4 regions of the Xenorhabdus ishibashii genome follow, and region 3 is predicted to be linked to each of the others. Evidence: predicted binding sites of a transcription regulator. Region 3 holds the regulator's gene; each other region holds the start of a gene.
What was found. The regulator CRP, encoded in region 3, controls carbon source genes, mostly activating them, when cyclic AMP is high. The targets are predictions, from matches to a motif close to ATGTGANNNNNNTCACAT.

Region 1: a site for CRP is predicted at 2,537-2,554, ahead of udp (uridine phosphorylase). Genes of this name have one in related genera too.
Region 2: a site for CRP is predicted at 2,975-2,992, ahead of msrB (peptide-methionine (R)-S-oxide reductase MsrB). Genes of this name have one in related genera too.
Region 4: a site for CRP is predicted at 6,864-6,881, ahead of Xish_RS02695 (NupC/NupG family nucleoside CNT transporter). Genes of this name have one in related genera too.

What each region holds. Positions count from the first base shown of each region.
Region 1 covers NZ_NJAK01000001.1:960,936-969,055, reverse strand. The annotation lists gene metE (5-methyltetrahydropteroyltriglutamate--homocysteine S-methyltransferase) at 1-809, shown strand, start outside; gene Xish_RS04505 (GntP family permease) at 1,114-2,487, shown strand; gene udp (uridine phosphorylase) at 2,674-3,429, shown strand; gene Xish_RS04495 (tyrosine-protein phosphatase) at 3,578-4,360, shown strand; gene Xish_RS04490 (DedA family protein) at 4,437-4,967, shown strand; gene rmuC (DNA recombination protein RmuC) at 5,172-6,527, shown strand; gene ubiE (bifunctional demethylmenaquinone methyltransferase/2-methoxy-6-polyprenyl-1,4-benzoquinol methylase UbiE) at 6,603-7,358, shown strand; gene Xish_RS04475 (ubiquinone biosynthesis accessory factor UbiJ) at 7,360-8,028, shown strand; gene ubiB (ubiquinone biosynthesis regulatory protein kinase UbiB) at 8,015-8,120, shown strand, end outside.
Region 2 covers NZ_NJAK01000002.1:333,891-342,010, reverse strand. The annotation lists gene dadX (catabolic alanine racemase DadX) at 1-687, shown strand, start outside; gene Xish_RS17175 (D-hexose-6-phosphate mutarotase) at 764-1,645, opposite strand; gene gapA (glyceraldehyde-3-phosphate dehydrogenase) at 1,773-2,768, opposite strand; gene msrB (peptide-methionine (R)-S-oxide reductase MsrB) at 3,111-3,524, shown strand; gene Xish_RS17160 (YeaC family protein) at 3,728-4,009, shown strand; gene pncA (bifunctional nicotinamidase/pyrazinamidase) at 4,134-4,769, opposite strand; gene ansA (asparaginase) at 4,793-5,812, opposite strand; gene sppA (signal peptide peptidase SppA) at 5,922-7,799, opposite strand; gene Xish_RS17140 (NAD(P)H nitroreductase) at 7,967-8,120, shown strand, end outside.
Region 3 covers NZ_NJAK01000001.1:1,955,742-1,963,861, reverse strand. The annotation lists gene murP (PTS N-acetylmuramic acid transporter subunit IIBC) at 1-994, shown strand, start outside; gene Xish_RS09330 (LysE family translocator) at 996-1,601, opposite strand; partial or broken gene Xish_RS19375 (transposase) at 1,709-1,870, shown strand; gene Xish_RS18385 (hypothetical protein) at 2,214-2,900, shown strand; gene Xish_RS09315 (YheU family protein) at 3,172-3,390, shown strand; gene Xish_RS09310 (phosphoribulokinase) at 3,457-4,326, shown strand; gene crp (cAMP-activated global transcriptional regulator CRP) at 4,752-5,384, shown strand; gene Xish_RS09300 (aspartate aminotransferase family protein) at 5,448-6,665, opposite strand; gene Xish_RS09295 (aminodeoxychorismate synthase component II) at 6,787-7,362, opposite strand; gene ppiA (peptidylprolyl isomerase A) at 7,640-8,120, opposite strand, start outside.
Region 4 covers NZ_NJAK01000001.1:565,635-573,754, reverse strand. The annotation lists gene ptsI (phosphoenolpyruvate-protein phosphotransferase PtsI) at 1-769, opposite strand, end outside; gene ptsH (phosphocarrier protein Hpr) at 894-1,151, opposite strand; gene cysK (cysteine synthase A) at 1,594-2,547, opposite strand; gene cysZ (sulfate transporter CysZ) at 2,778-3,545, opposite strand; gene zipA (cell division protein ZipA) at 3,766-4,701, shown strand; gene ligA (NAD-dependent DNA ligase LigA) at 4,763-6,781, shown strand; gene Xish_RS02695 (NupC/NupG family nucleoside CNT transporter) at 6,953-8,120, shown strand, end outside.

The DNA of each region.
Region 1 (8,120 bases), 990 kb from region 3:
ACGACATGGTGGAATATTTCGGTGAACACTTTGACGGTTATGTCTTTACCCAAAATGGTTGGGTGCAGAGTTATGGCTCGCGTTGCGTGAAACCACCGGTAATTATTGGCGATATTAGCCGTCCAGAGGCGATAACAGTGAACTGGGCGACATATGCGCAATCCTTGACTGATAAGCCAGTCAAAGGGATGTTGACGGGACCTGTGACCATTCTCTGTTGGTCATTCCCAAGGGAAGATATCAGCCGTGAAACCATCGCTAAACAGATCGCATTGGCTTTGCGGGATGAAGTTGATGATTTGCAGAAAGCAGGCATTGGCATTATTCAGATTGATGAACCTGCATTGCGTGAAGGCTTGCCACTGCGCAGAGAAGAATGGCGGGAATATCTGGAGTGGGCGGTGGATGCTTTCAAACTAAGTGCAGCGATTGCGAAAGATGATACCCAAATCCACACGCATATGTGTTATTGCGAGTTCAATGACATCATGCCGTCAATTGCAGCGCTGGATGCAGATGTGATCACCATTGAAACCTCGCGCTCGGATATGGAGTTGCTGGATTCGTTTGAAGATTTCGCGTATCCGAATGAGATAGGGCCTGGTGTGTATGATATTCACTCACCAAACGTCCCTAGTGTTGAATGGATTGAGGCATTGCTACGCAAAGCGGCTGATCGTATTCCAGTCGAGCGTTTGTGGGTGAACCCTGACTGTGGCTTGAAAACTCGCGGTTGGACGGAAACCAGACAAGCGTTGGCAAACATGGTTGAAGCGGCAAAACGCTTGCGCTCTTCATTAAACAATTAATTTAAAGTTTATTTGTTCAATTTGAACTAATACAGTTACCATAATTCAATCTTGTTCTGACAATTACCCTTTTACTCAGGTAATTGTCAGGCAATTATCATTTTTCATCTCAACTATCCTCTCATTGTCACCGACCTGATTCATCACAAATACACGCTTCCCCTTGTGCCATGCATTTTTGTGGATTGTTTTACAAAATAGAAGTTATCTAAATTTTTCCTTGGAAAAATATCGATTTCTGATAGCGAAAAGCATAGCAAATATGGCATGTTCCAATTTATCCATTTTTAATGAGGTTTTTGTGATGGAGTTTTACATTCCAATTATTGGGTTGGGAGTGGCAGTATTTACGTTGGTTTTTCTGGTCTTGCGTACTCGTGTACATGTCCTTATTGCTATGCTAATTGCAGCAATAATCGCCGGAATATCAGGTGGTTTGACTATAGGGAATGTTGTTGAGGTGATCACCAAAGGATTTGGTTCGACATTAGGCAACATCGGTATCGTGATTGGGTTGGGATGCATGATGGGGAGGATATTGGAAGTATCGGGAGCAACAGAGCAGATCGCCTATAGCCTGATTAAATGGTTGGGTAAAAGACGCGAAGAGTGGGCTTTGGCGATTACCGGTTATATCGTCAGTATCCCCATATTTGTGAATTCGGCTTTTGTGATCCTCTATCCACTGGTGAAGGCATTGGCGAAGAAAGGGAAGCGCAATGTATTGTCCCTTGGGGTTGCTTTGGCGGGAGGGCTAGTAGTGACTCACCATATCGTTCCCCCAACACCAGGGCCGCTTGGTGTCGCCGGAATATTTGGGGTGAGTATTGGCAAAATGATGCTGGCAGGTATGGTACTGGCGGTGCCCTGTGTCATTGGTATTACCTGCTATGCAAAATGGTTGGAAACTAAATATCCTGAATATCAGCTTGATGATACAAAAGAGAATGCAGAAAATTTGCAACAAATACATCAGCATTATATGGATGAAAAGGAACAAAAATCACTTCCAAGCCTGTTTCTTTCCCTTTTACCTATCGTTACACCGATTGTTCTGATTTTTATTGGCGTAATTAATGGAATGATACTAAGAACTGGTGAGGAAAAATCTTTCTATTTTCAGATTTTTAATTTTCTAGGATCACCCATTATTGCGTTAGCAATCAGTGTATTACTGGCAGTTTATACTCTAATGCCAAACGTCAGTAAACATGAAGTGATTGAACATTTGGAAACAGGGTTAAAAACCGTAGGCATTATTTTGTTGGTGTCAGGAGCAGGGGGAGCATTAGGCGCAGTATTGAACGAAGGTTCAACAGGGACGATATTAGCGCATTATATTGCCAGCCTGCCAATAACACCTGTTTTGATCCCATTTATCATTGCGACTCTCATACGCATAATTCAAGGCTCTGGTACAGTGGCAATGATAACTGCGGCTTCTATTTCTGCGCCTGTTATCAAACAGATACCGGATGTTAATATGTTGGTGGCGGCACAAGCTGCGATGATGGGTACCCTGTTTTTTAGTTACTTCAATGACTGTTTTTTCTGGGTGGTTAACCGGATGATGGGTATCAAAAATGCGAGGCAGCAGATTATCGTCTGGTCGATCCCCACCACAATTGCATGGGGAATCGGATTGTGTGGTGTATTGCTTCTTAATCTTGTCATGTAACTTTTTATATGGATAGCGATAGCGCTCTGTAGCGGGCGCTATCTTTTAAATGTGACATTTATCACAAAATTATGTATGTGTTTCTTTCTTGTATTAATTAAAGATGATTTCAATCACTAAAAAATGTCAGAGTATTGACTAAATTTAGGTATTCATATTTTGAATCATGTCCGTTGAGGAGTCGATATGTCTGATGTGTTTCACTTAGGTATCACCAAAAGCGATCTGCAAGGCGCAACGCTGGCAATTGTACCAGGCGATCCTAATCGTGTTGAGAAAATTGCGCGATTGATGGATAACCCCGTACATTTGGCTTCCCACCGTGAATTTACAACCTGGCGTGCAGAAATTGACGGAAAAGCCGTGGTTGTCTGCTCTACAGGCATTGGAGGCCCCTCAACGTCGATTGCTGTAGAGGAGTTAGCGCAGTTGGGAGTACGTACTTTCCTGCGCATCGGAACAACTGGGGCAATTCAGGCACATATCAATGTAGGGGATATATTGGTTACAACTGCTGCGGTTCGTTTGGATGGTGCCAGTTTGCACTTTGCCCCAATGGAATTCCCTGCGGTTGCTGATTTTGAGTGTACAAATGCCTTGTATGAAGCAGCAAAAGCATCTGGTTCTGCTACTCATGTTGGTATTACTGCATCTTCCGATACCTTCTATCCAGGTCAGGAACGTTACGATACTTATTCTGGCCGTGTCGTTCGGCGTTTCCAGGATTCCATGAAAGAATGGCAAGAAATGGGCGTAATGAACTTTGAGATGGAATCAGCAACATTACTAACCATGTGTGCGAGTCAGGGATTGCGTGCTGGTATGGTGGCAGGTGTGATTGTTAACCGTACCCAACAGGAAATCCCAGATGCAGAATTACTGAAGAAAACAGAAAGCAATGCGCTGGGGATAGTTGTCGAGGCTGCCCGTCGCCTGCTGTAATGCCTTTCATTGAGGGTCAGAACATTCTGGCCCTATCGTTTATGCGATCTTTTCTTCCCTTCATTTCAAAATTTGCTAATGTCATAACATTTTGTACTAATAGATAGTTTGTTCTATTAACTATTTTTTAATCGCAACAAGAGTGACCATGACCACAACATTTTTATCTCATCCTTCATTACTTCCTCTGAATGGCGGCATTAATTTCCGTGATTTAGGTAATAAGACACTGAATAATGGCGTCAAAATTAAACCAGGAATGTTATTTCGTTCCGGTTCACTGGACAGACTGACAGAAAACGATCAGGCTTTTTTAGTGGATCAAAATCTTTTGCAGATCATTGATTATCGTGATAGCAGCGAAATTATGGATAAACCCGATCGAATATGGAATGGGGCACATTATTACCATGCTCCAGCCAATCCTCTTTCCAAAGAAGTGGACGCTAATCTGGATAAATTAGACAAAGAAATACTGGAGCAATTCGATGCGAAAACATTTATGTCTCGTTTATACAAATTACTCCCTATCAACAATCCGGCTTATAAAACGTTAGCGACATTATTATTGCAACCAGAGAAAGGCGGAATTGTGCAACATTGTGCGGTTGGCAAAGACCGAACGGGAGTAGGCTCTGCACTGGTTTTATTCGCATTGGGCGCTGATCTGGATACGGTGATGGAAGATTATTTGCTGACTAATGTCACATTGGCTCCGTACCGAGACTATTTATTGAATGAACACGCAAAAGTGATGAGTGAAAGTGTGGTCGAAAAATTTGCCTATGTTTATTCAGTGAGGGAAGAATTTTTACTGACTGCACTTGATAGCATTAACCAGCATTATGGCAGCGTAGATGTTTGGCTGGAAAAAGATATCGGCCTTAATATCCCTGCGCGTGAAAAACTACAAGCTTATTTTCTTGAATAAAAATATCAGATTAGCATTGGGCAGATTGTTCAGTGCTAACCTCTAACATCCCACTGATAACACAGGAAAGATTAATGTGAGTCTGCATGAAATTATCGAACTGGTCATAAGTTTCGTAAAAGCCCATGAAGTTTGGGCAATTCCCATCATTTTCCTACTGGCATTTGGTGAATCGTTGGCATTTATTTCTCTATTGTTACCAGCAACGATCATTTTGTTGGGATTAGGGGCATTGATTGGTGAAAGTGGGTTAACCTTCTGGCCAATATGGATAGCCGCAGCAGCCGGCGCTTTCTTTGGTGATTGGGTTTCTTACTGGTTTGGTTTCCATTACAAAGAAAATGTCGGCAAGATGTGGCCGCTTTCCCGCCATCCTCAAATGTTGGTTCGCGGGCACCGTTTCTTTGAACGATGGGGAGTATGGGGCATTTTTATTGGGCGCTTTTTTGGTCCGTTGAGAGCCGTTGTACCTCTGGTAGCCGGAATTTGTGCCATGCCAAAACGTTATTTTCAGCTTGCTAACTTAGCTTCTGCATTGATTTGGGCATTCGGTATCTTAGCACCGGGGGCATTTGGCCTGCGTTGGTTGGCTGAATGGATGGGATAAAGAGTGGATGGGGTAATTGCGAGCCACTTTGCAAACTGAAAGAAAGGCATTAAATACTCTGGACATCTATACAGCATCTATTTAACTTACATTGAGGCTAGTGACTCAGAAAAGTTGACTGAAATTTATCGGCAATGGTGCCAATGAAAAGTAGGCTTAACAAAGAATGGGGTTAAAAATAATAGCGTTAGCGAGGGTGTATAGGTGGATATCCAGTGGTTATACATGCTGATTGGTGGTTTAGGCGGATTGCTGGGCGGAGGGATCTTCGTCTGGCTTTCTGTTCAGCAGAGGATCCAGCAAAAAGAGCAGGAACTGCGTGAATTATATAGCCAATTGGCGGTCAGCCATGAAAAGCTGGAACAATCTCACTATTGGCGTACTGAATGCGATCAACTAAACCAAGCATTACTGGCTCAACGAGAAATTAACAGTGTGCAGGAAGCTGAATTGCGAGAATTGAGCACTCGGCTTGAAGAGACCAGACTAGCTGCGGAGGAAAAGCAGCGTTTATTGATCAACAGTGAGCAGCGATTAAATACCCAATTTGAAAATCTTGCCAATCGTATCTTTGAGCAGAATCAACGTCGTACCGATGAATATCAGCGTCAAAATCTCAATAATCTTCTGATGCCATTTCGTGAGCAACTTGAAGGATTCCGCCGTCAGGTACAAGATAGCTTTGGGCAGGAAGCTCGTGAGCGCCATACTTTGGCTCATGAAATTCGTAATCTTCAGCAACTTAATGCACAGATGGCAAAAGAGGCTATCAATCTCACAAAAGCCCTGAAAGGAGACAATAAAATACAGGGAAATTGGGGAGAGATGGTATTGGCGCGGGTTTTGGAAGCTTCCGGCTTGCGTGAAGGATATGAATTCGATACACAAGTCAATATTAAGGCTGAAAACAGCGAGCGTTTTCAGCCTGATGTAATAGTGCACCTGCCACAGGGAAAAGATGTCATTATTGATGCCAAAATGTCCTTGGTTGCTTATGAACGTTATTTCAACAGTGATAGCGAAGAACAACAAACACAAGCATTACAGGAACATATTAACTCCATCAGGAGACATATACGTGGCCTGAGCCGAAAAGATTATCAACAATTACCCGGATTACGATCGCTGGATTATGTTTTGATGTTTATTCCTGTGGAGCCGGCTTATCTGGTGGCTCTCAATCAGGCACCAGAATTACTTGATGAAGCACTGAAACATAATATTATGCTGGTTAGCCCATCAACTTTGCTGATTGCTGTTCGTACTATCAATAACTTGTGGCGTTATGAATATCAAAGCCAAAATGCACGTCTGATTGCTGATAAAGCCGCCAAAATGTATGACAAAATGCGGTTGTTTGTGGATGATATGCAAGGATTAGGGCAAAGCCTTAATAAAGCCCAGGCGAGTTACCATTTCGCAATGAAAAAGCTTGTTGAGGGCAGAGGCAACTTAATTAGTCAGGCCGAAGGATTTCGTGATTTAGGAGTGGATGTAAAGCGTCCTATTGATTCACAGTTGATTGATAAATCTTTCCAATCGTTGCAGGTGAATGAGTGAAGTCTGAATAGGGTTTTGTTGGAAAGGCTGATACACTGACTATAAATTTTTTTGAATAAAAAGCGGACAAATAACATGGCAGATCAATCAAAAGAAACCACTGATTTTGGTTTCCGCACCGTAGCCAAAGAACAAAAAAAAGAGATGGTGGCAGAGGTATTTCACTCTGTGGCCTCGAAATATGACTTAATGAATGACTTAATGTCATTTGGCATCCACCGTATCTGGAAACGTTTCACTATTGAGTCAAGTGGTGTTCGCCGTGGTCATAAGGTGCTTGATCTCGCTGGTGGGACAGGTGATCTAACCGCAAAATTTTCCCGGATGGTGGGGGAAAAAGGTCAAGTTGTTCTGGCGGATATCAACGACTCAATGTTGAAAGTTGGACGCGAAAAATTACGCGATATCGGTATCGTAGGTAATGTCAGTTATGTTCAAGCCAATGCAGAAGAACTGCCTTTCCCAGATAACCATTTTGATTGTATTACTATTTCCTTTGGCTTGCGTAATGTCACGGATAAAGAAAAAGCGTTACGTTCCATGTATCGGGTACTTAAGCCTGGTGGACGCTTGTTGGTGCTAGAGTTTTCTAAACCTGTATTGGCTCCGTTAAGTAAGGTTTATGATGTTTATTCATTCCATATTCTGCCTCGAATTGGCCAGATGGTTGTAAATGATGCGGACAGTTACCGCTATCTGACAGAATCCATTCGTATGCATCCTGATCAGGAAACCTTAAAAGGTATGATGGAAGAAGCGGGCTTTGACCAGGTTTATTATACCAACATGACTGGTGGGATCGTTGCACTGCATAAAGGGTTCAAATTCTGAGATGGAAACATCCTTATCAAGCCATAGTATGAGTTCTGCGGTATCAAAGGATAAGGTGTTATTTCCGGCATTGACGGCCTTTCTGGAAACAACCTTGAATCACTTGTTATATCGCGAAGCTGTATTAAAACCGGCACGCTTGAGACTAGTAAATAAGATACTATCCATTGAACTGAAAGAAATCGAAACACCATTGATACTGATATTCAGTGAGAGACGACTAGATATATTGAGTCAATGGTCAGAACCTGTGGATTGCTCAATGAAAGCAACGCTCCCTGCACTACTCAAGCTACGGGATCGCCAGTGCCTTTCAACCCTGATTAACAGCGGTGAAATTGTCATTGAAGGGGATATGCAGGTGATTCAACAATGGTCAGCTTTGCTGGATATGTCAGAGTGGGACCCTGCGCATTACCTTTCCCCTTATGTTGGTGATATTGCCGCAGAAGGTGTTACCCGAATGATGAAGAAAAGTGTTGGATTTGTCAGCAATACCATTGCAAGGAAGAAAACGTATTTTACCGAATCATTGACAGAAGAATGGAAAATGGTTCCCAGTGCGTTGGAAGTGGCCTATTTTAGTGAAGAGGTTAATGCCGTTGCTGATCAGATAAACCAACTTGAAAAACGGTTGGCGGCACTGGAGGGAAAACATGACACCCAGTGAAATTAGGCGGCTTTACTTTATCATCCGAGTCTTTCTTTCTTACGGATTGGATGAACTTATCCCTAATATTCGTTTGACATGGCCGTTGCGTT
Region 2 (8,120 bases), on a different contig from region 3:
ATGAATCGATTAGGATTCACTCCAAAAGAGTACTCACAGATAGTTTCAATAGTGAACCGGATTAAAAATATTAAGTCAGTGACTTTAATGACCCATTTTGCCAATTCAGATAATGAAGTTGGTATTGATGAACAATTCGCAGTTGTTGAGCGTCTGCAAATGAATTCACTTCCTCATTGTCTGGCGAATTCTGGTGCTGTTTTGTGGCATCCGAAAACACATCGAGATTGGGTACGGCCAGGTATTATTCTTTATGGCGCGTCTCCGAGTGGAAAGTGGCATGACATTGCCAATATTGGGTTGAAACCCGCCATGACACTACAAAGTGAAATCATCGCAGTACATGAACTTCCCAAGGGAGAAAAAATTGGTTATAGCAGCCGCTATACGACCCCGCAACCCATGCGTGTCGGTACAGTCGCTTGTGGCTATGCGGATGGATATCCTCGGCATGCGCCAACGGGAACCCCTGTTATGGTTGATGGTATTCGTACCCAGTTATTGGGTGCCATATCAATGGATATGATGACAGTTGATTTGACGCCATGCCCTCAGGCAAATATAGGTAGTATTGTCGAGTTGTGGGGAGAAAATCTACCCGTAGATGAAGTAGCAGGATCAGCCGGAACCATTGGTTACGAGCTTTTTTGTGCTTTAGCGAAGCGTGTTCCTGTCATGGTGGGTTAATCCTCTCTGCCTTTAAGAATTCAGGCATTTTATCCTTGGTTTTGGAATAAGTGCCTGTTCTATGTGTTCTACCTGGTTAATTGTTATCTGAGAACTTACGACAACGGATAACAATAGAAAGTCTGTCAGGGTTGCCATTCTTAGGCTGCAATGGGTTATTTATCCGTGCGGTTTCGATGCAAGCCATATTCTTATAACCCTCTTTACTCATATCTTTCATACTACTGGCAAGTGCAGCACCTGGATTCCAACATACTACATCACTATGGTGATAATGATGTATTTCAATTGTTCGTTTCCATAGCGGGTCTCTGAGCAGGCTAAAATCGTCTGGCTCTGTATAAATGCGGTCTGTTCTCCCGTGGAAAACTAAATCTTCATCAATAGACTGTTCGTTATCGGTGAGGGTATCAATAAAATGAGAACCAAGCCCACTAACTCGAATTTGATTGATGTCGCTGACATTGAAGTAAGAATGAAGGGCACAAGTGGCTTGATATTCACCGTGGGATTCTAACTCTATTTCGCAAGTTTCCCCTAATTTAAAGCGGGCAATCAGCGTGAATTCATGTGGCCATAACTTACGGGTATATGCGTTATCCTGTAATGTGAACGTCAAAATAACGCCATTTTCATTCTCATCATGAGCTTTGAGCTCCCAAGGTAATATTCGCGCAAATCCATGGCTGGGAGCTGCAAACGAACCGAACCAAGGCCAACAGATGGGAATACCACCACGAATAGCAGTACCTGTACTGAAAAGCGTGCTATCACTTACCCATAATACTGGTTTTTCGTTATTGGGTTGCCAGGTAATCAGGTGTGCGCCTTGAATACTGATTACCCCGCGAGCTTTAGGGTGGGAAACAACGATTAATGGAAAACCATCAATGTTTCGCTGGCTGATATAAGGAGAGAGTTGTTCTACAATCGGCAATGAGAAAATTTTATCAAGCATCTGTCATGACCTTATGTAAGCCCAAATTGGTAGCTGAACCAAAGACAACAATATCTTAATATTTTAGTTATATAAACATAAAAGCCATCTGTAAACAGATGACTTTTGAAAATGGATAAAAGCTCAATTATTTGGAGATGTGAGCGATCAGATCCAGGACTTTATTGGAATAACCAGTTTCGTTGTCATACCAAGAAACCAGTTTTACAAAGTTGTCGTTCAATGCAATACCTGCTTTTGCATCAAATACAGAAGTCAGTTTTTCGCCGTTGAAATCAGTTGAAACCACGTCATCTTCAGTATATCCCAGAATACCTTTCAGCTCGCCTTCTGCTGCTGCTTTAATTGCATCACAGATTTCTGCATAAGTTGCTGGTTTAGCCAGACGTACAGTCAGATCCACAACAGATACGTTAGGAGTAGGAACACGGAAAGACATACCAGTCAGTTTGCCGTTCAGTTCTGGGATAACTTTGCCTACTGCTTTTGCTGCGCCAGTGGAAGACGGGATGATGTTCTGTGCTGCACCACGGCCACCACGCCAGTCTTTGGCTGAAGGGCCATCAACAGTTTTCTGGGTAGCAGTTGTTGCGTGAACTGTAGTCATCAGACCTTCAATAATACCGAATTTATCATTGATAACTTTAGCCAGTGGAGCCAGACAGTTAGTGGTACAGGATGCGTTGGAAACGATATCCTGGTTTGCATAGGTATTGTGGTTAACACCCATAACGAACATTGGCGTATTGTCTTTGGATGGACCAGTCAGGACAACTTTTTTCGCGCCAGCAGCGATGTGCTTACGTGCAGTTTCGTCAGTCAGGAAAATACCTGTTGCTTCTGCAACAACATCAACACCCACTTCGTTCCATTTCAGGTTAGCTGGGTCTCTTTCAGATGTTACACGGATGGTTTTGCCATTAACAACCAACTGACCGTCTTTAACTTCAACAGTGCCATTGAAGCGGCCGTGGGTTGAATCGTATTTCAGCATGTATGCCATGTATTCTGCATCCAACAGATCATTGATAGCAACGATTTCAATGTCTGAGCGTTCCTGAGCAGCACGGAAAACAATACGGCCAATACGACCAAAACCGTTAATACCTACTTTGATAGTCATAGTATTCCACCAGCTATTTTTTAGTGAATTAAAAGTTGTTTCTAAAGTTACCAAAATCTTGCCAGCCGTCAAGCGGAATCGTGTCAACAATTGAAAAATATCAATTTAATAATCACTATCTAGACGATTGTTATACGGCTGGAACAAGCTCTACGCACACCATTATCGGGGTATAAGGAGATATTTAAAGTTACCATTGGTTAGTTATGTGAGACTTATCACAATTAGTAAAGTAAATTGCTATGTTAGATGGGGTAGAATGCGTTTTGATGTTTTGTTGTTAATTTTATGTTGTTTCTGATGATCTTTTATTGAAAATATTGACCTTAAAAGGTGGTCATTATGACTAAAAGTCAAAATATTTCCTTTTTTATCGAACAGCTTAGTGAAACACAGCGCTATGTTACGCAAGAAGCAGGTACTGAACTGCCATTTTCAGGAAAACTACTACACAACAAAAAAAATGGCATTTATTATTGCTTATGTTGCCGCCAGCCACTTTTTGTTTCTGATACGAAATTTGATTCTGGATGTGGATGGCCAAGTTTCTATCAACCGATTAGTGATGGTTCCATCACATATATTGATGATTATTCACATAATATGCATCGAATAGAGGTGCGTTGTAGCCAATGTCAGGCACATTTGGGGCATGTCTTTCCTGATGGCCCCAAACCGACAGGAGAACGTTTTTGTATTAATTCAGCAGCACTACGTTTTGTTGATAAAGAAACAGGCGAAGAAACAGAAGGCTAATATTATGTCTGAATACTCTGAATTTAAATGAAATATTGGTTTGATGAATTGAAAGAAAAAACGATTCAGCTTATTTTTAACTGAGTATTCTCAATTGTTATTAAGGTTAATATATTAATTAATAATAACCATGCTGGTTTACAGCCGTACAAGTAAAATATGTAGTGAGTGAAATAGGGCATATAGTCATTAAGGAAATTTCGATGAAGTTGGATGATTTACTTTCCGCCATGACTCCTGAAATTTATCAGCGATTAGTTCAGGCTGTTGAACTGGGAAAATGGCAGGATGGCGTACCACTTACGCCAGAACAGAAAGAATACAGTTTACAGGCAGTGATGCTCTGGCAAGCAAAACATAATCATGATCCTGAACATATGACGATTGGCACCGACGGCCAAATTGCTATAAAAAGTAAACAGGAGTTAAAGGCTCTATTTCAGTCCGAAATGGTTGCAAAATTAAAACCCCAGTCGGAAGATTGAAATGGCATGAATTGATAACCTCGTCCTATGTCTGAAAGACAAGGTTATCATTAGTTACATTAATTAGAATTGTCAATTAATTTTATAAATGGTTATGGCTACTGCATTGATGATTTGGATCGGGTTATAAAATGGATATCATTTCACTTTGTGAAACTAACTTAGCCCCTTTTCTGTCCATTTCTTCAAATGCTTGTTGGCTGTCATCTTTTTGGATATTAACACCGCGACAGCCATCAATAATGACATAGGTTTCATAACCTAATGCCAGGGCATCAAGTACAGTAAATTTTACGCAGTAATCAGTGGCGATACCCATAACAAACAGGCGTTGTATATTCTGCGCTATCAGCCATGTATCCAGACGGGTTTTACTTTTATGGTCATTATCAAAGAATGCACTATAGCTATCTATTTGAGGATTTTCCCCTTTTCGGAAAATTTCTTGAATAGCAGATTGATTTAACAAAGGATGTAACTCTGCACCAAACTCTCCTTGTATACAGTGGTTCGGCCACCATACTTGAGGAATACCATTGAGTTTCCCTAATTCACCTACTTTTTGTCCTGAGTTTTCTGCAAAGCTCATATGGTTGGCTGGGTGCCAATCTTGAGTGGCGATAACCGTGATATTGTTTTCCTGACATCGTGCAATAACGTTATTTGCTACCTCAATCACTGTATCACTCTCTTTGACAGCCAGTGCTCCCCCAGTACAAAAGTCATTTTGTAGATCAATAAGTAATAATGCTGTTTTCATCATATTCTCGACTCACCTATCTATTATTCATCGGAATAGCTCAATTCTCCCCGCAGATTTTGTTGCATCAGGTAGCGGATCTCTTCTGGTGTATATGATTGGCTCAATAAATAGTGCAATTTCGTTAAAGTTGCTTCGAAAGTCATGTCATAACCACTGATAACACCTGATGCTGCCAGAGAATGACCAGTCGCATAGCCTTCCATATTGACTCGGCCAGAAATACATTGTGTCAAATTGACCACAATAATACCTCGCTCAGTTGCTTTCTTTAACGTTTGTAACAAATCAGCTCGTTGCGGAGCATTGCCAACACCGTATGAACGCAAAATTAACGCCTTGACGGGTTGCATCAGAATATTTTCTACCACCTGATCGGATAATCCCGGATAGATGGTCACAACACCAATCGGTTGTGATGTGATTGAGTTCACACCAAACTCTCCGTGACTAACAGGTATGGGGGTTGTTTTGAAGGTACGGATATTTATCCCAGCTTCCATCAGTGGTGAGCAGTTAGGGGATGAAAAAGCATCAAAGCCATCTGCATGAGCCTTAATTGTTCTATTTCCACGAAATAACTTATTGTTAAAAAACAAACTGACTTCGTTAATAGGGTAATTTGCTGCAAGATACAAAGCATTAAGGAGATTGGTTTGTCCATCGGAACGCAATGCTTCCAGAGGAATTTGTGACCCTGTCACAATAATAGGTTTATTAAGGTTCTCGAACATGAAGGCGAGTGCTGACGCAGTGAAAGCCATGGTATCTGTACCGTGCAGAATCACAAAACCATCATAGTCATGATAATTCTGGTAGATATCATTTGCGATAATGCTCCAGTCGTCAGGACTCATATCAGAAGAATCAATCAGAGGTTGGTGTTCACGAATTGTGAATGTTGGCATTTCTGGACGGTGAAATTCTGGCATTTTGGCGAGTTGTTGTTGTAAATGACCGGAAACGGGAATGTATCCATTGGGAGAATGTTGCATCCCAATAGTACCGCCAGTGTAAACAACGTAGATCGATTTCTTCTGCATGGTAACGCCTCAATAAAAACATTTAGCCGGATTATAGGGAGTATCAAGAATAAAAAAAGCCTGATGGTGGAATCAGGCTTTAAATTTGTTGGAACCTTAGTCAGTTATTTTAACGAATATCGACACAATTCAAACAGAATGTGTAGATATTCTGCGGATCTTTCATATTGTTATAAAATACAGCTTGTTTTTTCACATCTTGAGCGACTTCGGCAAGTGGAGCCGGCAACATTGACTGCAAAGTATTTGGTAGAAGTGCTTGCGCTGATGAAGTCAGTCCCAACATGAATTTTTCTGAGAATGAAAGTTCAGGTTGCATCCAGTCCAATGAGACATTTTTGACTTTTGCCAGTTCAGCGGCTTTTTTAACGGCATCATCAAAATCACCCAGTTGGTCGACTAAACCATGTTTTTTGGCATCAATGCCACTCCAAACACGCCCCTGAGCGATATTATCGATTTCATCCAGAGATTTATTACGGGCAATTGCAACTAACCCGATAAACTTATTATAGCCATTCTCAATAGATAACTGTATTACATCTGAGAATGTCTGGTTGATGCCTTTGGTGGCAGAAATATCGGCTAATGGAGTTGTTGAAATACCGTCGGTATTCACGCCAACGTAATTGAGGCTCTTTTCAAAAGTTTGCATGACACCAAAAACACCAATCGAGCCTGTTAATGTAACAGGATCAGCAATAATATAGTTAGCTGGGGTGGATATCCAGTAACCCCCTGAAGCAGTCAATCCACCCATTGAAACTACGATGGGTTTCGCATTTCCTGTTTTATCATCTCGGATAGCTGCCAACTCATTGCGAATAATTTCAGACGCACTGATACTGCCACCTGGGCTGTTTACTCGTAAGACGATCGCTTTTATGTTGGAGTTCTGGTGTGCTGCACGTAGTTGTTCAACAATGGTGTCACTTCCAACAATACCGGGTGATTGTTTGCCTTCTAAGATTGCCCCTTCAGCAACAATGACAGCAATGTTGCCTTTATTGTCTGTATTTTTTATTGGTTTTTGGTCAATGTAATCATAGATACTGATGTAATTGAAATGTTTTTGTTCTTTATTCCAACCGAATTTCTCCTTCATTTTCTTTTCAACGGCACTGCGTGGCTCAATATAGTCCACCAGTTTGTTTTGGTATGCATATAGTGAAGCGTCTCCGCCAGCTTTACGGAATTTTTCGATGAAATTTGCTGCTCCAGGAGAGATCTGATCGGCAGGGATATGTCGGTTAACCGCAATGGTATTTAAGTAATTGCCCCATAATTCGTTGAGCCAGAGGCTGTCAGCTTCACGAGCCTCTTTTGACATATCGTTACGTAACATGGGTTCAACTGCTGATTTATAGGTTCCTATACGGAAAATATGGGTGGATACTTTCAACGTATCCAACAAGGATTTATAGTATAAATGGTTGGTGGAGAAACCACGGATCTCAACAGAGCCGAGTGGAGATAAATATATTTCATCGGCATAGCTGGCTAAAAGATATTGTGATTGGCTGTAAGAGTCACCAATCGCAAAAACAGGTTTGCCTGCTGCTTTAAATTCATTAATAGCTTTGCCAATATACCTCATAGAAGTCTGGTCTGCGCCGATAAAATCTTTTAGCTTTAATACCATACCTGTAATTTTGGGATCGTTTTTTGCGCGGCGGATGTTGTCAACAACGTCAAACACAGAGGTTTCTTTGTAATTGCTATTGGGTGGCCCCAGAAGATCTTTTGCAAATTGTTCAAATGGACTGCGATCAGTTACGCGATCAAGAACAATACCAGATAGGTTGACATACAATGCACCGTGAGAGTTATCGTCAAGTTTGGATTGTTGTTGGTAAACGATGACCCCAACAACGACAACAACAATCAATAGAATAAAAATAAGATTGGAAATAAATTGGCGTACAAAATTTAGGAGCTTCCAACTCCATTTAAATAATGCTGCCGTGAAGTGCCATAATTTGCGCATATTGTCTCCGGTTATGGTATCAAATGAAGTTATCCTAATCAGCCTGCGGAGAAATGTCAGCAGGAAATCATATTATTGATTGAAAAAACAGTTTATGTACTTTCATTCATTAACGAATAAACAGAGAATGTTGGTTTATCACAGATTATCTTATTTAGGAGAAAATAATGAATGCTTTGGAACTTTTGTTAAATCGTCGTTCAGTTTCACGTTTAACAACCCCCGCCCCAGAAGGAAATGAATTGCAACATATTTTAGCCGCAGGGATGAGGGCTCCTGACCACGGGGCTTTGCGTCCTTGGCATTTTATTGTGATGCAGG
Region 3 (8,120 bases):
TATTAAAGAAGCCACTCATCCCAACGCTATATTGGTTGAGATGGTTGGCTATATGAAAATTTTCAGCAAAGGCATGTTCAGTTTCTTGGGTATCTTGATTGGCTACAATGCACAAAAGGCATTTGGAGGATCTGGGGTTAACGGAGCCATCATTGCTTCTCTATTTGTGCTGGGTTATAACGCCGAAGCTACCAGTGGTTTTTACTCTGGTATCAGTCATTTTTTTGGCTTCGCCATTGACCCTCGAGGCAATATTATAGGAATACTGATTGCCTGTATTCTCGGAGCCTGGGTGGAAAAGCAGATCCGCAAAATCATGCCATCAGATCTGGATATGATCCTGACTTCCACGATCACCCTACTGATTATGGGCGCTGTCACATTTATCGTCATTATGCCTGTCGGAAGCTATCTGTTTACCGTGATGTCATGGCTGTTCGTGAATTTGAATGGCAACCCGTTCGGTACAGCCATCTTGGCAGGGCTATTCTTAATCGCCGTGATGTTTGGTGTGCATCAGGGCTTTGTTCCCGTCTACTTTGCTTTGATGGAAGCACAAGGATTTAATTCCCTTTTTCCCATTCTGGCGATGGCAGGAGCGGGGCAAGTAGGCTCCGCACTGGCGTTATACATCAAAGCCCAAAAAGGTGCTTTGCTGCGCACTCAGATCAAAGGCGCCATCATCCCAGGTTTACTGGGAATTGGCGAACCCTTGATCTATGGCGTCACACTTCCCCGCGTCAAACCTTTTGTCACCGCCTGTCTCGGCGGTGCCGTAGGTGGTTTTTTTATCGGCCTGATTGCTTGGTGGGGATGGCCTGTCGGATTGAATAGCGTTTTCGGCCCTTCCGGGCTGGTTGCCCTGCCACTGATGACATCCAACAACGGCATCTTCACGGGCATGGCAATATATGGAGTCGGGTTAATCGTCTCTTATATCGCTGGCTTCACGCTAACGCTACTCTTCGGGAGCAAAAATATCGATTTGAGTTAGCTCAGCCAAACCAAATTAAAGGCACACAAGCGGCAGTCAGGCCCCCCATTGCGATATTGAATGTGAACCACGCGCGGCGGCTTTTCAGTAACTGACCAATCAGCGAACCAAGAACAAGCCAGATTACACCAGCAAGAGTATTGATGATTAACATCACGACACTGATAACAAAAATGGAATGGTTATATAGCTCTCCAGCCAGACTGTAACTACTGATTGCTCCCAATCCCATCAACCATGTTTTGGGATTCAAGAACTGCAATAACCAACCTTGATAAATTTTGATTGGCTTTCCTGACGATGTTGTAGTGTCCAACCGCTGATAATGCGAAGTGGCTGTTTTCCAGGCTAGCCATAATAAATACAGGCATCCGAGTATTTTCAGCCCCATATGTATTGCAGGATAAATCAATAATAACGCCGCAACACCAAACGCAGACAGCAGCAAAATTGTCTGCATTCCCAGAATAATGCCCAGACAAAGCGGGATAGAGCGGCGAATACCAAAATTAGCTCCCGATGATGTCAGTAACAAATTGTTTGGTCCCGGTGTAATAGCGGAAATAAACATAAATATACTAAGCGAGAATATCAGGCTTAAAGTCATGGGTAGATTCCCCTCCCACCCAGTTAGTTGACATTTCTTTTCAAGAAAGATAACAGTATGTTATTTCATATACAAGATAATAGGACTGTTGACGTTTTGCGAAGGATTATGACGAGCCTGAACATCATTTGACTTTGGAAGGCATTCTTTATCGAATGAGAACGAGCATTTTCTGGCGTGATTTATCGACAGAGTCCGACAAATGGAATAGTGTCTTTTCGCGTTTTGACGCCTGGTCAAAGAAAGGGATTTTACAACTAATTTTCAAATAGTTACATGATTTTCCGATAGGGAATGGCTGTTTATTGATGACAGTATTGTTCGGGGGACAAGTGCGTGATATTGTCCATGCTGAAAGTTTAGTCAAACACTCCCCCTTCGGACTTTGTGATAACTGACAAAGAGTACGATAGTCAGGCTTTCAGAAGTCATATTCCGATGTATCGCAGGCTCTCTTCCTTTGGCAGTGGAATATAAAAACAATCAGAAATTATTAAGAATAAATCACTAGACTTACTGAGAGAGGAAAGATTACACTCATTTAGCATAAAACACCAACATAAGTAAAATCTCACCATCAAAAAATTAAGATAATAATATAAGGAGAAAAAAATGCCATTCAATGCACCGTTTAGGCAAAAAATTTATCCTAGTGATCTTATTTATGGGCTAAGGGATGATAGATTTAAATACACTAAAGAATATTATGAATTTCAACTAATTGAACTAAAAATGAATCAGTACAGAGTACGACCTCGAATAATAGATGAGTATGTGATTCCAATAGACGCAGAGACAAAGATTGGCGGGCAGAAACAAAAAAACAGAATGACCTTGGGGAAAAAACAGCATTTCCAAAGTAACTTTATGTCATATCTTGATCAGCATCCTAAATATTGCACTACCCAAAAATCTTTGGCGGACATAGAAAAGGAAGAAAAAGAAGATGAAAAAATAGATGCTAACGCAATGTTACAATTCGGTAGAAAATGTAAGGGGGGATTATCTTGGATAACCATAAGCGATGACGAAATAACCAAAGATATGCATGTGCACTTTATTCTTGATAGTATAGACATGGAATGTGTAGTGCAAAAAAAAGCATACCCTAGTTCTTGGGGCACCGCGTCAGATATCACTGCGCGTGAGTTAAGATGGGTTTATAGAAATAGACATCTCTATCGGGTTCAACAAAAAATACAATTTTGGTTGAAGGGCAAACCTACTACTCCACCTTGGGAGGGCAAGGAAGGTGAGGCATTATGGAATCAATACATACCCAAAAATGAGCCATTTTGATGGTTTTATTGGTGATTGTGGAACCTTCAATATCCAGCAAGGCGAAAAGTTTGGAAATTGCAGTAATTTCGTTTGATTTATCAGATACTTTCACCTGACCAAATGGAATACCTTCCAAGGTCAAAGGGTGTCCAGGCTTGTCATAATCCTTCGCAAAACATCAACAGTCCTTAATCATGAAATCAATTCATTATGAATCCCAGACGATAACCCATTGGCAACGTCTAAATTTACCCGATGATGAATTACAGTATTCTCAGGAGCAACCACAATGATTATCCCGTGGCAACAATTGGAAGCCGATACACTCCACAACTTGATTGAAAGTTTTGTCCTGCGGGAAGGTACTGATTACGGTGAACAGGAAAAAACACTCGAACAAAAAGTGCAGGATGTAAAACGTCAGCTTGAACGAAGTGAGGTTCTGTTGGTATGGTCTGAACTACATGGAACCGTTAATATTTTGCCTAAAGAGATGTTCCGTCCGTAAAGTTCAGCTTACTTTATTCATTCTAATTGACTGATTCACCAGTTTTATTGCTTAAGGAGTCTGTTCATGTCTGCCAAACATCCCGTCATCGCAATCACTGGTTCCAGTGGAGCAGGAACAACCACTACCAGTGTCGCTTTCCGCAAGATTTTCCAACAATTTGACATAACAGCAGCACTGATAGAAGGGGATAGTTTCCATCGTTACACTCGTCCTGAAATGGATGCCGAGATACGTAAAGCAAGAGAACAAGGCAGACATATCAGCTACTTTGGGCCAGAAGCCAATGATTTCGGTATGTTGGAAAAGACATTCTTTGAATATGGTGAAACGGGTAATGGTCGCTGCCGAAAATATCTCCATACCTATGATGAAGCCGTCCCCTATAATCAATCACCAGGGACTTTCACACCGTGGGAACCTCTGCCATCAAATACGGACGTCCTATTTTATGAGGGACTGCACGGTGGTGTTCTCACGCCACAACATAATGTCGCCAGTCATGTGGATCTATTGATTGGCGTTGTGCCTATCGTCAACTTAGAATGGATTCAAAAACTCATCCGTGATACCGGCGAGCGTGGGCATTCCAGAGAGGCCGTCATGGATTCAGTTGTCCGCTCAATGGATGACTATATCCGCTATATCACTCCTCAGTTTTCACGTACCCATATCAATTTCCAGCGTGTCCCTACCGTTGATACCTCTAACCCCTTCTCTGCCAAGTCTATTCCCTCGCTGGACGAAAGTTTTATTGTGATCCGCTTCCGTGGCCTCACTCAAATTGATTTTCCTTATTTGCTGGCTATGCTTCAGGGTTCATTTATTTCCAGTATAAATACTATCGTCGTTCCAGGTGGAAAAATGGGGCTGGCAATGGAATTAATTATGGCGCCGCTTGTTAAGCAATTACTGGAAGGCAAAAAAATTTCGTAATTTAATCCTCATTTAATTTTTAATAAGACAGGTAACAAAAAATAATGTTACCTGTTTTATTTAAATAAACAGACCATTTTTGTGACAACATTTTTTCCTTTTATAAATGTAAAATCAATAAAACCAACTCTTCTGCCTGATTTCTGGTAATCTGACAGCCAGTTTAATATGCTGAAGCGATACAGGAGAAGACAGAAAAGCTTTCCTGTGTTACAAACAAGGTTACAAGCGTGGACTGGCAAGGTATATGGATTAAGATCAATATGCCTAATATTTTGACATCTTTATAATCCATATAAAATTCCCGCTTGTCAGTTTTTCAGCAGGTTAATATGTTAATCTATTGACTTTATAAAGCCAGCCTGAAGAGGAACTACCGTTTCTCACACTCATAAAGGCAGAAATAACAACAGAGGATAAAGCGAATGGTTCTCGGCAAGCCACAAACAGACCCTACTCTTGAATGGTTTTTGTCACACTGCCATATTCACAAATATCCATCCAAGAGCACGCTTATTCATCAAGGCGAGAAAGCAGAAACGCTTTACTACATTGTTAAAGGTTCGGTTGCTGTTCTAATAAAAGATGAAGAAGGTAAGGAAATGATTCTCTCTTATTTAAATCAGGGAGATTTCATTGGTGAACTTGGATTGTTTGAAGAGGGGCAAGAGCGTACTGCATGGGTGCGAGCAAAAAGTGCCTGTGAAGTAGCTGAAATTTCTTATAAGAAATTTCGCCAGTTAATTCAGGTCAATCCTGATATTTTGATGCGTTTATCTGCTCAGATGGCAAGTCGCCTACAAACCACTTCCGAAAAAGTAGGTAACTTAGCTTTTCTGGACGTTACAGGCCGTATCGCCCAGACGCTGCTCAATTTGGCCAAACAGCCTGATGCAATGACTCATCCTGATGGTATGCAAATCAAAATCACACGTCAGGAAATTGGGCAGATTGTGGGTTGCTCGCGTGAAACGGTTGGGCGTATCCTGAAAATGTTGGAAGATCAAAACCTGATCTCTGCACATGGCAAAACCATTGTCGTTTATGGGACACGTTAATTCCCGATAAACCAGAAACTATCAGCCAGTGTATTTGTTACTTCGCACTGGCTTTATTTACTGTTATTTGTTTAACCAACGGGATATTGCCATTTCCAGCCGCATCATGCCCTCTGTGATTTTATCTTCAGGAATGATCAATGATGGCGTAAAACGCAAGATGCTGTCTCCTGCACTTAATAACATCAATCCCATTTCAGCCGTTTGCTGCAATATTTCTCTGGCTTTGCCCTGATATTCAGCCTTCAATACGGCTCCAATCAGCAATCCTTTTCCACGAAACTCATGGAATATGCCATATTTTTGGTTTATCTTTTCCAGAGCATGAATGAACATATCATGCCGTTTTTCCACGCCCATCAGTACTTCTGGCGTATTGATGATATCCAGTACGACACAACCGACACTACAAGCCAATGGATTTCCACCATAAGTCGTTCCATGTGCACCCGTTTCCATTGCCGCCGCTATTGTATCTGTCGTTAACATTGCACTGATTGGGAAACCGCCTCCCAACGCTTTTGCTGTCGTCAAAATATCCGGCTGTACGTCATAATGCTGGTAAGCATATAACTTACCCGTGCGCCCCATCCCACTTTGAACTTCATCAAAAACCAACAAAGCCTGATGCTTATCACACAATTCACGCACCCCATGCAAAAACTCCATCGTCGCAGGCGTGATTCCTCCTTCTCCCTGAATTGGCTCTAAAACAACAGCGCAAGTGCGATCATCGATTTCTGCCCTGACGGCATCCAAATCGTTAAAAGGCACATGAACAATATCAGCAGGTTTAGGTCCAAACCCTTCGGCATATTTTGGCTGGCCTCCTACCGAAACAGTGAAAAAAGTACGTCCATGAAACGCTTGATGGAAAGCAATAATTTTCGTTTTATTGGGATGATGACGAGTAATCGCATAACGACGTGCTAATTTAAATGCCGCTTCATTGGCTTCCGCTCCCGAATTCGCGAAAAAGACCTTCTGGGCAAAAGTCGCATCAATCAATTTCTGTGCTAAGGTTAAGGCAGGTTCGTTGGTAAAAACATTGCTGACATGCCACAATTTTTCACCTTGCTGTTGCAAAGCATTCACCAAAGCCGGATGACAGTGCCCCAAAGCCAGAACAGCGATACCACCGGCAAAATCGATGTATTCTTTACCCTGTTGATCCCATACTCGGCTGCCTTGCCCTTTGACAGGAATGAAATTCGTTGGTGCATAAATAGGCAACATCACTTGATCATAGGTATTTCGGTTTACTGCTTTATTTTCTACCATTTCCCTCACCTTATTTTATATCTGCCATTTCCAAATGAAATAATAATCATAAAATATGAATAAAAAATCACTTAAGGGCAAATAAAAAAACAACATAATGAGGGAATGTGGAGATATCTGACTAATATTTGAGGAAATTATTCAACAATTCATGTCCCTGTTCACTAAGAATACTTTCTGGATGAAACTGCACGCCTTCCAGTGGCAAAGTACGGTGGCGTATTCCCATAATTTCATCTACGTCACCATTATGCTGACTCCAGGCCGTCACTTCAAATGAAGCAGGAAGCGTTTCTGCAGCAATGACCAAAGAGTGATAACGCGTGACCGTTAATGGACGATCTAATCCTTTGAATACCCCTTGCTGGCTATGGTGGATCAGGCTGGTTTTTCCATGCATTACTTCACGAGCTTTAACAACGCTCGCACCAAAAGCCTGACCTATTGCCTGATGTCCCAGGCACACACCGAGGATGGGCACTTTCCCTGCAAAATGTGAAATCGCTTCCAGCGAGATCCCTGCTTCATTCGGCGTACAAGGCCCCGGAGAAATGACTAAATGAGTAGGTGCCAAATCTTCGATATCTTCAAGCTGGATCTCATCATTACGCTTAACTAAAACTTCTGCCCCTAACTCGCAAAAATATTGATATAAATTGAATGTAAAAGAATCGTAATTATCTATTATTAGTAACATAGGAGTATATCCTACTGATTATTATAGTCTTATAAGTTGCCCTACCCCATTGGGGTATTATGCATTCTGTATAATAGTAAAATCAGGTAAAACAGTATCAACAACAATGGGGGACTCATCATACCACAGAAGCACGTTTAAAATAGTGATACGGCGAGCGCGTTACTATCATGCAGCAACCATGCAACAACGTAGAAAGGGGGGAGGGGAATAAAAACGGTACTCAAACAACCATTAATGATTATCCGAATACCGTATTATGTCTGTGTCCGGGCTGTTAAGGTTCAACCTTAGCAGACAAGATCACAATAGGTTTTACCGGTACATTTTGATAAGGGCCAACATTTTCTGTTTTGACTTGAGAAATTTTATCAACCACATCCATGCCTTTGACGACTTTGCCAAAGACTGCATAACCGAAGTCACGCTGCCCGTGATCGAGGAAAGCATTATCGGTCACGTTAATAAAAAATTGGCTGGTTGCGCTATCCTTATCTGCGGTACGTGCCATAGCAATCGTGCCACGAAGGTTACGCAGACCGTTATCTGCTTCATTTTTGATTGGTGCTTTGGTGGCCTTCTGCTTCATATCTTTTGTAAAGCCACCACCCTGGATCATAAAACCTGGAATAACGCGATGAAAGATAGTGTTGTTATAAAATCCCTCATTGACATACTCAACGAAATTCTTGGTAGTAATTGGTGCCTTATTGCCATCTAACTCAAGTTCGATTTCTCCAGCCGATGTTACCAGCTTC
Region 4 (8,120 bases), 1.4 Mb from region 3:
TCAGCTTCGCCAGTTCGGTTTTTTCTGTCAGATACTCGCTTTTCGCTGTTTTCAGTTTCTCGATTTCGGTATCAGATGGGTTCACATAAATGTGATTATTGACGGCATCCAGAATCAGGTAGCTACCATTTTGGATTTGTTTGGTCGCATTGGTTGTACCAACAATCGCTGGTAATTCCAATGAGCGAGCCATAATGGAAGTGTGAGAAGTCCGGCCACCAAGATCAGTGATGAAACCTAATACCTTGTCCAGATTGAGTTGTGCGGTTTCTGATGGCGTCAGATCACTGGCAACCAAGATGACTTCTTCTTCAATGGAACCCAAGTCGATAATTGGCATATCCAGAATATTTTTCAGTAAGCGCTTACCAATATCACGAACATCGGCGGCTCGCTCTTTCAAATACTCATCATCCAGCTCTTCCAGTGCCTTAGCCTGATCTTCAATAACGGAATGAACGGCTGCATCTGCTGTTAACAGATTTTTTTTAATAAGCGTGATAATTTCCTGCTCTAGCTCTTCATCTTCCAGCAACATAATATGGCCTTCGAAGATTTCGGCCTTTTCTGCGCCCAGGTTTTTTTCGGCTGTTTCTCTAATTATCTCTAATTGTGCGGAAGATTTGTTACGGCCTTGCTTAAAGCGGGAAATTTCTTGTTCGACGTGTTCAGGAGTAGTTTTTTTATGATTGATAATGATGGGATCTTCTTTCAGTAATAACGCTTTACCGAAAGCAATTCCTGGTGATACTAAGATGCCTGAAATCATATTATATGACCTTACTGCGGGTGATTATCTTTCATTAAGACTTAGGAGATACCCTAAATATCCCCGGATTTTATTGGTCCGGGGATAAGCTGAATGAAATAGATTGGCTTGATTGAGCGGACGATTATTCCAATTCACCCATCAATTTAACTAAATGTTCAACAGCCTGTTGTTCATCCTCGCCTTCAGCAGAAATCGTTACGACTGTACCTTGAGTCAACCCTAGCGTTTGTAATTTGAACAGACTTTTTGCGCTGGCAGACTTGCCCCCAGAAATCAGGGTGATGTCAGAAGCAAAACCTTTTGCTTCTTTGACAAATTGTGCCGCAGGGCGAGTGTGGAGACCGTTTGGTGCAGTAATAGTAACTTCTTGCTGGAACATAGTATTTCCTCAATAACTTAAATATTTATTGGTAAACCAAGAGAACTCTATTGGATATAGCTGAATTCACTCCGGCTTATACAACCGTTAAAATGATAATGAAGTAAAGCGTGTTCCCTTCGCCTTTCAAGTTATTGCTCTGTTAATTTTAACTTGAAATTTAGTGGGATTATAATAATCATTATCAAAAAATTAACATACTTGATGCGCTCAATTGTTGATTTGGTGTTAATACACGCTATCCGAAGAATGGTTTAATTGAATAACCTTTTTTTGCCGCCTGATTGGCGATTAATTTTGCGCATCAAAATAATTACTGGTTAAATACTAAAGCTACTTGAATAAATCACCTAGGAAAGCTTTAAACTTTGATCTGATGCACAAAAAAGCACCCTGTAGATGCTTCTTTGTCAATATAGTGGAAAATTCTATAGAGTGATTTTTACTCACTGAGTAAGTCAGCAAACAGTCCTGTACTGAGATAACGTTCCGCTGACGAAGGCAAAATCACCACGATATTTTTATCCTTGTATGCATCTTCTTGCGCTATTTTGATGGCTGCCGCAACCGCCGCACCCGAAGAAATTCCGGCAAGAATTCCTTCTTTTTCAGTGATTTCACGTGCTATTTGCATCGCTTCTTCGTTGCTGATCTTAAATACGCGGTCAACTAATGTTAAATCTAAGTTATCAGGAATGAAACCCGCGCCAATTCCCTGAATTTTATGTGGGCCTGGTTTAAGTTCTTCACCCGCCAATTTTTGGCTGATAACAGGTGAACCTTCTGGTTCTACCGCAACGATGGTAACTTGTTTGCCCTGCGTATTTTTTAAGTAACGAGCAACCCCCGTGATTGTACCGCCAGTTCCTACGCCAGCAACAAAAACGTCTACATTACCGCCAGTATCTTCCCAAATTTCAGGGCCAGTGGTTTTTTCATGAATTTCAGGGTTGGCGGGATTACTGAATTGTTGCAGAAGAATATAACGATCAGGGTTACTTTCACGGATTTCGTTAGCTTTCTCAATGGCACCTTTCATGCCTTTTGCACCTTCGGTCAACACCAAGTTTGCGCCTAGTGCTTTCAGCAGTTTACGTCGTTCAAGGCTCATTGTTTCAGGCATGGTCAAGGTTAGTTTATAACCACGAGCCGCTGCGACATAGGCAAGTGCAATCCCTGTATTACCGCTGGTTGGTTCGATAAGTTCTTTATCTTTGGTCAGAATGCCACGTTTTTCAGCATCCCAAATCATATTGGCACCAATGCGGCATTTTACACTGAAGCTGGGGTTACGGGATTCTATTTTCGCCAGGATACGACCATTTGCGAAATTTTTTAAACGTACTAGCGGAGTGTGACCAATAGTCAATGAATTATCTTCATAAATTTTGCTCATTATTCGATTACCCCTAACATACCGTAAATACTGATTAACCATACGCTAACATCATATTTATGGAAATAAGGTTTCAGTCTATTCTTATTATATAAAAGAATAATTGATGGTCATTTTATATTCTTTGGATTATTTAAGGCTAGCATAATTTTTTAACAAAGCCCCCTGACATACTTGTCATTTGTCAGGGGCTTTGTTGCTGTAATAGGCAGAGGATAGTAAGCAGAAAATTAGTTTGATGATGTGCGATTCAGGGCGTGTTGAGCACGGTAGCGATCAACCCACATTGCAGTGGCTCCACAAACAGCAACGGGCATGATAAACAGATTCACGATCGGGATCATAGTCAGTATGCTTACTGCTGCGCCAAATTGCAGGTTATCTATTTTGTTTTGGCGCAAGGTATTACGCATAGTGGTAAAACTGACTTTATGGTTATCAAACGGATAATCACAATATTGGATTGCTAGCATCCAGGCGCTAAAAATAAACCAAAGGAGAGGTGCGATGGTTTGGCCTATTCCTGGAATGAAATAAAGTAACAAGAGGATCAGTGCTCGTGGAATATAGTAAAGAATTTTCACTACTTCGCGTTTCAAAATACGTGGCGTATCTTTGAGCAGGTCGATAACGCCAGTATCTGGTGCTGGAATACCTGTTAAGTCAGCCTCCAGTTTTTCCGCCAGCAAGCCATTAAATGGTGAAGCGATAAAATTAGCGAGTGTGCTGAAAAAATAAGTAAAAAACAATAAGATAGAAATAACGGCAAGTGGCCAAATTAAATAGCTTAACCATTGCATCCAGTCTGGTATTTTATCGAGGGTCCATTGTATCCAGTCATCCAGTTTATGATATAGCCACCAAAATGAACCGCCTAGTAATAAAATATTAGCCAATAAAGGTAATAGAACGAATCTCTTAATGCCAGGACGGGTTATTAGTTGCCAACCTTGGACAATATAGTGAAATCCACTCGCATGTTTTGTCGAATTCGTCATATTTTCTTATTCTCTCTTAGATGATTGAGGCGGTATGATATAGGCAGGATTTTCCACTGACCAGTCGTTTTATGAGTAAAAAACATCCGAAAAAACAGAGGAAATCTCTCATTATGGTAAGAAAAGTATGTAGAGACTTGCACTTGTCCTATTTGACAAATACTCTTATCTAAAGAATATTCCGCCGTAGTGGCAATTAATTTAAACAACAGAGATAGCAATGATGCAGGATTTGCGTCTGATATTAATCGTTGTTGGTGCGATAGCCATAATAGCTCTGCTATTACATGGGCTGTGGACCAGCCGTAAAGAGCGTTCATCACTCTTTCGTGATCGCCCAGTTAAACGTCATAAACAGGGGCATCAGGAAGAGCCAAAGGATGATGATGGTGATGAATTGTTTGATAATACGTCAAAATCGAATGTTCAGGAGTCGGCGAAACCGCATACTGAACATCGTGCTGAGCCGGTTATCGAACGTCATGCGTCTGAGTCGTTAGCCGTAGTGCCTGATGATGGTACAGATCCTTTACTTGCAAGGCATCAATCTGATGTTTCTGCAATCAAGGTGAACGCTGCTGATGATCAACAGGAAGAACCACAACTTGGGTTGTTCGATCCGATTGAATCTGTCGAATCGAAAGAAGCCAGGATAACAGAGTCAGATTCTGAAATTGTGGAAGGGCAGTCAAAGGCAGCGAAAAATGAAGCATTGTCTAAATCTGAACAGACTAAAAAAGAGACTGTGTTGGTATTGCATGTTGCCGCTCACCATGGGCAAGAACTGAATGGTGAAGTATTGTTCCAAAGCATTTTACAGGCAGGCTTCCGGTTTGGTGAGATGAATATTTTTCATCGCCATCTAAACCCATCGGGTAGTGGTGCTGTATTGTTCAGTTTAGCTAACATGGTAAAACCTGGCTCATTTGATCCTGACCAAATGGTAGATTTCACTACCCCTGGCATTTCCATATTTATGCTTGTGCCTTCATATGGTGATTCCAATCAGAATTTTAAACTGATGTTGCAGGCGGCACAGCGCATCGCTGCTGATGTAGGGGGCGTAGTTCTGGATGGTGAGCGCAAAATGCTGACACCACAGATGATAGAACTCTATAAAGCGCGTATCCGTGATACACTCAATGTCGGTGAATAACCCCCTTTTTTTAGTATCAAACCCCCGCTAGTCGGGGGTTTTTCATCTCTGGTGAGAAGTCATGGAAAATATTATCCAAAAAATTAATGAATTAAGAACAACATTACGTCATCACGAATATTTGTATCATGTTATGGATGCACCAGAGATCCCTGATGCAGAATATGATCGTTTGATGCGAGAATTAAAAACATTGGAAGAACAGCATCCAGAATTGGTTACTGCGGATTCTCCTACCCAGCGTGTGGGAGCGGCACCGTTAACGGCGTTTGAACAGGTACGCCATGAGATCCCTATGTTATCTCTGGATAATGTATTTGATGAAGAGAGCTATCTGGCATTTGATAAACGCGTTCGTGATCGTCTGAAAGACAATCAGGATTTGGTGTTTTGTTGTGAGCTAAAACTTGATGGTTTGGCGGTCAGCTTGCTGTATGAAAATGGGGAATTGGTACAGGCTGCGACCCGTGGTGATGGGACAACGGGGGAAAATATTACCGCCAACGTCCGTACCATTCGTGCTATTCCCTTACGTTTGAAAGGCGACAATATTCCCGCCCGCATTGAAATCCGTGGTGAGGTCTTTATGAAGCAGGCTGGATTTGAAAAATTCAACGAAGAAGCGCGCCGCACAGGCAATAAAGTATTCGCTAATCCCCGTAATGCGGCTGCCGGATCATTACGCCAGCTTGACCCTCGTATTACTGCCAAACGCCCACTGACTTTCTATTGCTACGGTGTTGGTATTCTGGAAGGTGGGGAGTTGCCAGCAAGTCACTACGAGCGCCTGATGCAATTCAAACGGTGGGGACTGCCTGTCCATGACAAGGTGAAGTTATGTCAGGGAACTCAGCGGGTGATGGATTTCTACCATGACATTGAGCAGAAGCGGCCGACACTGGGCTTTGATATTGATGGAATTGTAGTTAAGGTCGATTCCCTCGAATTACAAGAAAGGTTGGGTTTTGTTGCCAGAGCACCACGTTGGGCGACAGCTTTCAAGTTTCCGGCTCAAGAGCAGATGACTATCATCCGTGATGTCGAATTTCAGGTAGGGCGTACTGGTGCCATTACTCCGGTTGCTCGTTTGGAACCTGTATTGGTGGCAGGTGTTACGGTTAGTAATGCCACACTGCACAATGCAGATGAAATTGAACGTCTGGGGCTGCGTATTGGTGATACGGTGATTATTCGTCGTGCCGGAGATGTTATCCCGCAAGTAGTGGGAGTTGTTCATGAAAACAGGACAGCAGAAACTCAGGAAGTGATTTTTCCCGCTCATTGTCCAGTTTGTGGCTCAGATATAGAGCGTGTTGAAGGTGAAGCGGTCGCTCGTTGTACCGGAGGGTTATTTTGCGGTGCGCAGCGCAAAGAAGCATTGAAACATTTTGTTTCCCGTCGTGCTATGGATGTTGATGGCATGGGCGAGAAAATCATTGAGCAGCTTGTGGATAAAGAGTATGTCAAAACGCCGGCTGATCTTTTCCGGCTGACTGCCGGAAAATTAACTGGCCTTGAGCGCATGGGACCCAAGTCTGCGCAAAATGTTATTAATGCCTTGGAAAAATCGAAAAAAACTACCTTAGCTCGCTTTATTTACTCTTTAGGTATTCGAGAAGTTGGCGAAGCGACAGCCGTTAATCTGGTTTCTCATTTTGGCACATTAGAAAAATTACGAGCAGCGGATATTGACGCTCTGATTGCAGTACCGGATGTAGGAGGTGTTGTTGCTCGTCATGTCGTGAATTTCTTTAATGAGCCACATAATCAGGCAGTGATTGACGATCTGGTTGACAATATTGGTATCCATTGGGAATTGGCTGATAGCCTGAGCGTGGATGAGATCGATAGCCCCTTTACCGGCAAGACAATCGTATTAACTGGCTCATTGAATCGTTTGTCACGAGACGAAGCCAAAGATAAGTTGACAGCTTTAGGGGCAAAAGTGACAGGAAGTGTGTCTAAGAAGACAGATTTGGTCATTGCCGGTGAAGCCGCTGGCTCCAAATTAGCGAAAGCCAATGAATTGGGAATTCCTGTTATCGATGAGGAAGAAATGCTTCGTTTATTGGGTGAATAATTCGTATTCCACTTTAAGGATGTGATGATTAAAGTGTGATCAGATTGGCTAAATGGGAAGTAATTATTCTAATAATAAAATTATGTGATAATAATCAAACTTTACTATTGTGCGTTACATAGAATACAGACATAAATTTGCACAGAATCGTGTTTGGAGCTCTTCTTTATGATGTCTCATATTTTTCATTTTATCCTCGCGTTGGTCGTGATTGGCGGCCTGGCTATTTTGGCTAGTAACAGCCGGAAGAATATTAAGTTCCGCTATATAATTCAGTTGCTTATAATCGAACTCTTTCTGGCATGGTTCTTCCTGAACTCTAATGTGGGTTTGGGGATAGTGAAAGGATTTGATAATTTATTTATCCATCTTTTGTCTTATGCAGCAAAAGGCACCAGCTTTGTTTTCGGTGGCATGATAGAAGCGAACCTGGCTTTTTTCTTCCTGAATGTCTTGTGTCCTATTATCTTTATCTCCGCCCTGATTGGGATTTTGCAGCATATCAAAGTGCTGCCAATTGTCATTCGTGTGATCGGTACAGTACTGTCTAAAATCAATGGCATGGGGAAGCTGGAATCATTTAATGCGGTGAGTTCATTGATTCTGGGGCAATCAGAGAACTTTATTGCTTATAAAAATGTGTTGGACAAAATGTCTGAACGCCGGATGTATACGATGGCGGCAACGGCAATGTCTACGGTATCTATGTCTATTGTCGGCGCTTACATGACGATGCTGGATGCAAAATATGTGGTTGCTGCATTGATCCTCAATATGTTCAGCACGTTTATCATCTTGTCTCTCATCAATCCTTATTCTGTTGAGAATGAAGAAGAAATCCGTATGAGCAACCTCCATGAAGGGCAGAGTTTCTTTGAAATGCTGGGTGAATACATTCTGGCGGGTTTCAAAGTTGCCTTGATTGTCACTGCGATGTTGATAGGTTTTATTGCTTTGATTGCGGGAATTAACGCAATTTTCCATCTGATATTTGGGATTACCTTCCAAGAGTGCATGGGATATGTGTTTTATCCGTTTGCATGGATCATCGGTATTCCAAGTGATGAAGCGCTGAAAGTAGGCAGTATCATGGCAACCAAGTTGGTTTCCAACGAATTTGTGGCGATGCAGAGCCTGCAAGAGATCTCTGCTCAGCTAAGTGAACATTCGAAAGGTATTCTGTCCGTGTTTTTAGTCTCTTTCGCGAACTTCGGCTCCATCGGAATTGTTTCTGGTGCTATTAAAGGGCTGGATGAAAAACAGGGTAATACTGTTGCGCGTTTTGGAATGAAATTGTTGTTTGGCTCAACGCTGGTGAGTTTCCTCTCCGCAGCAATTA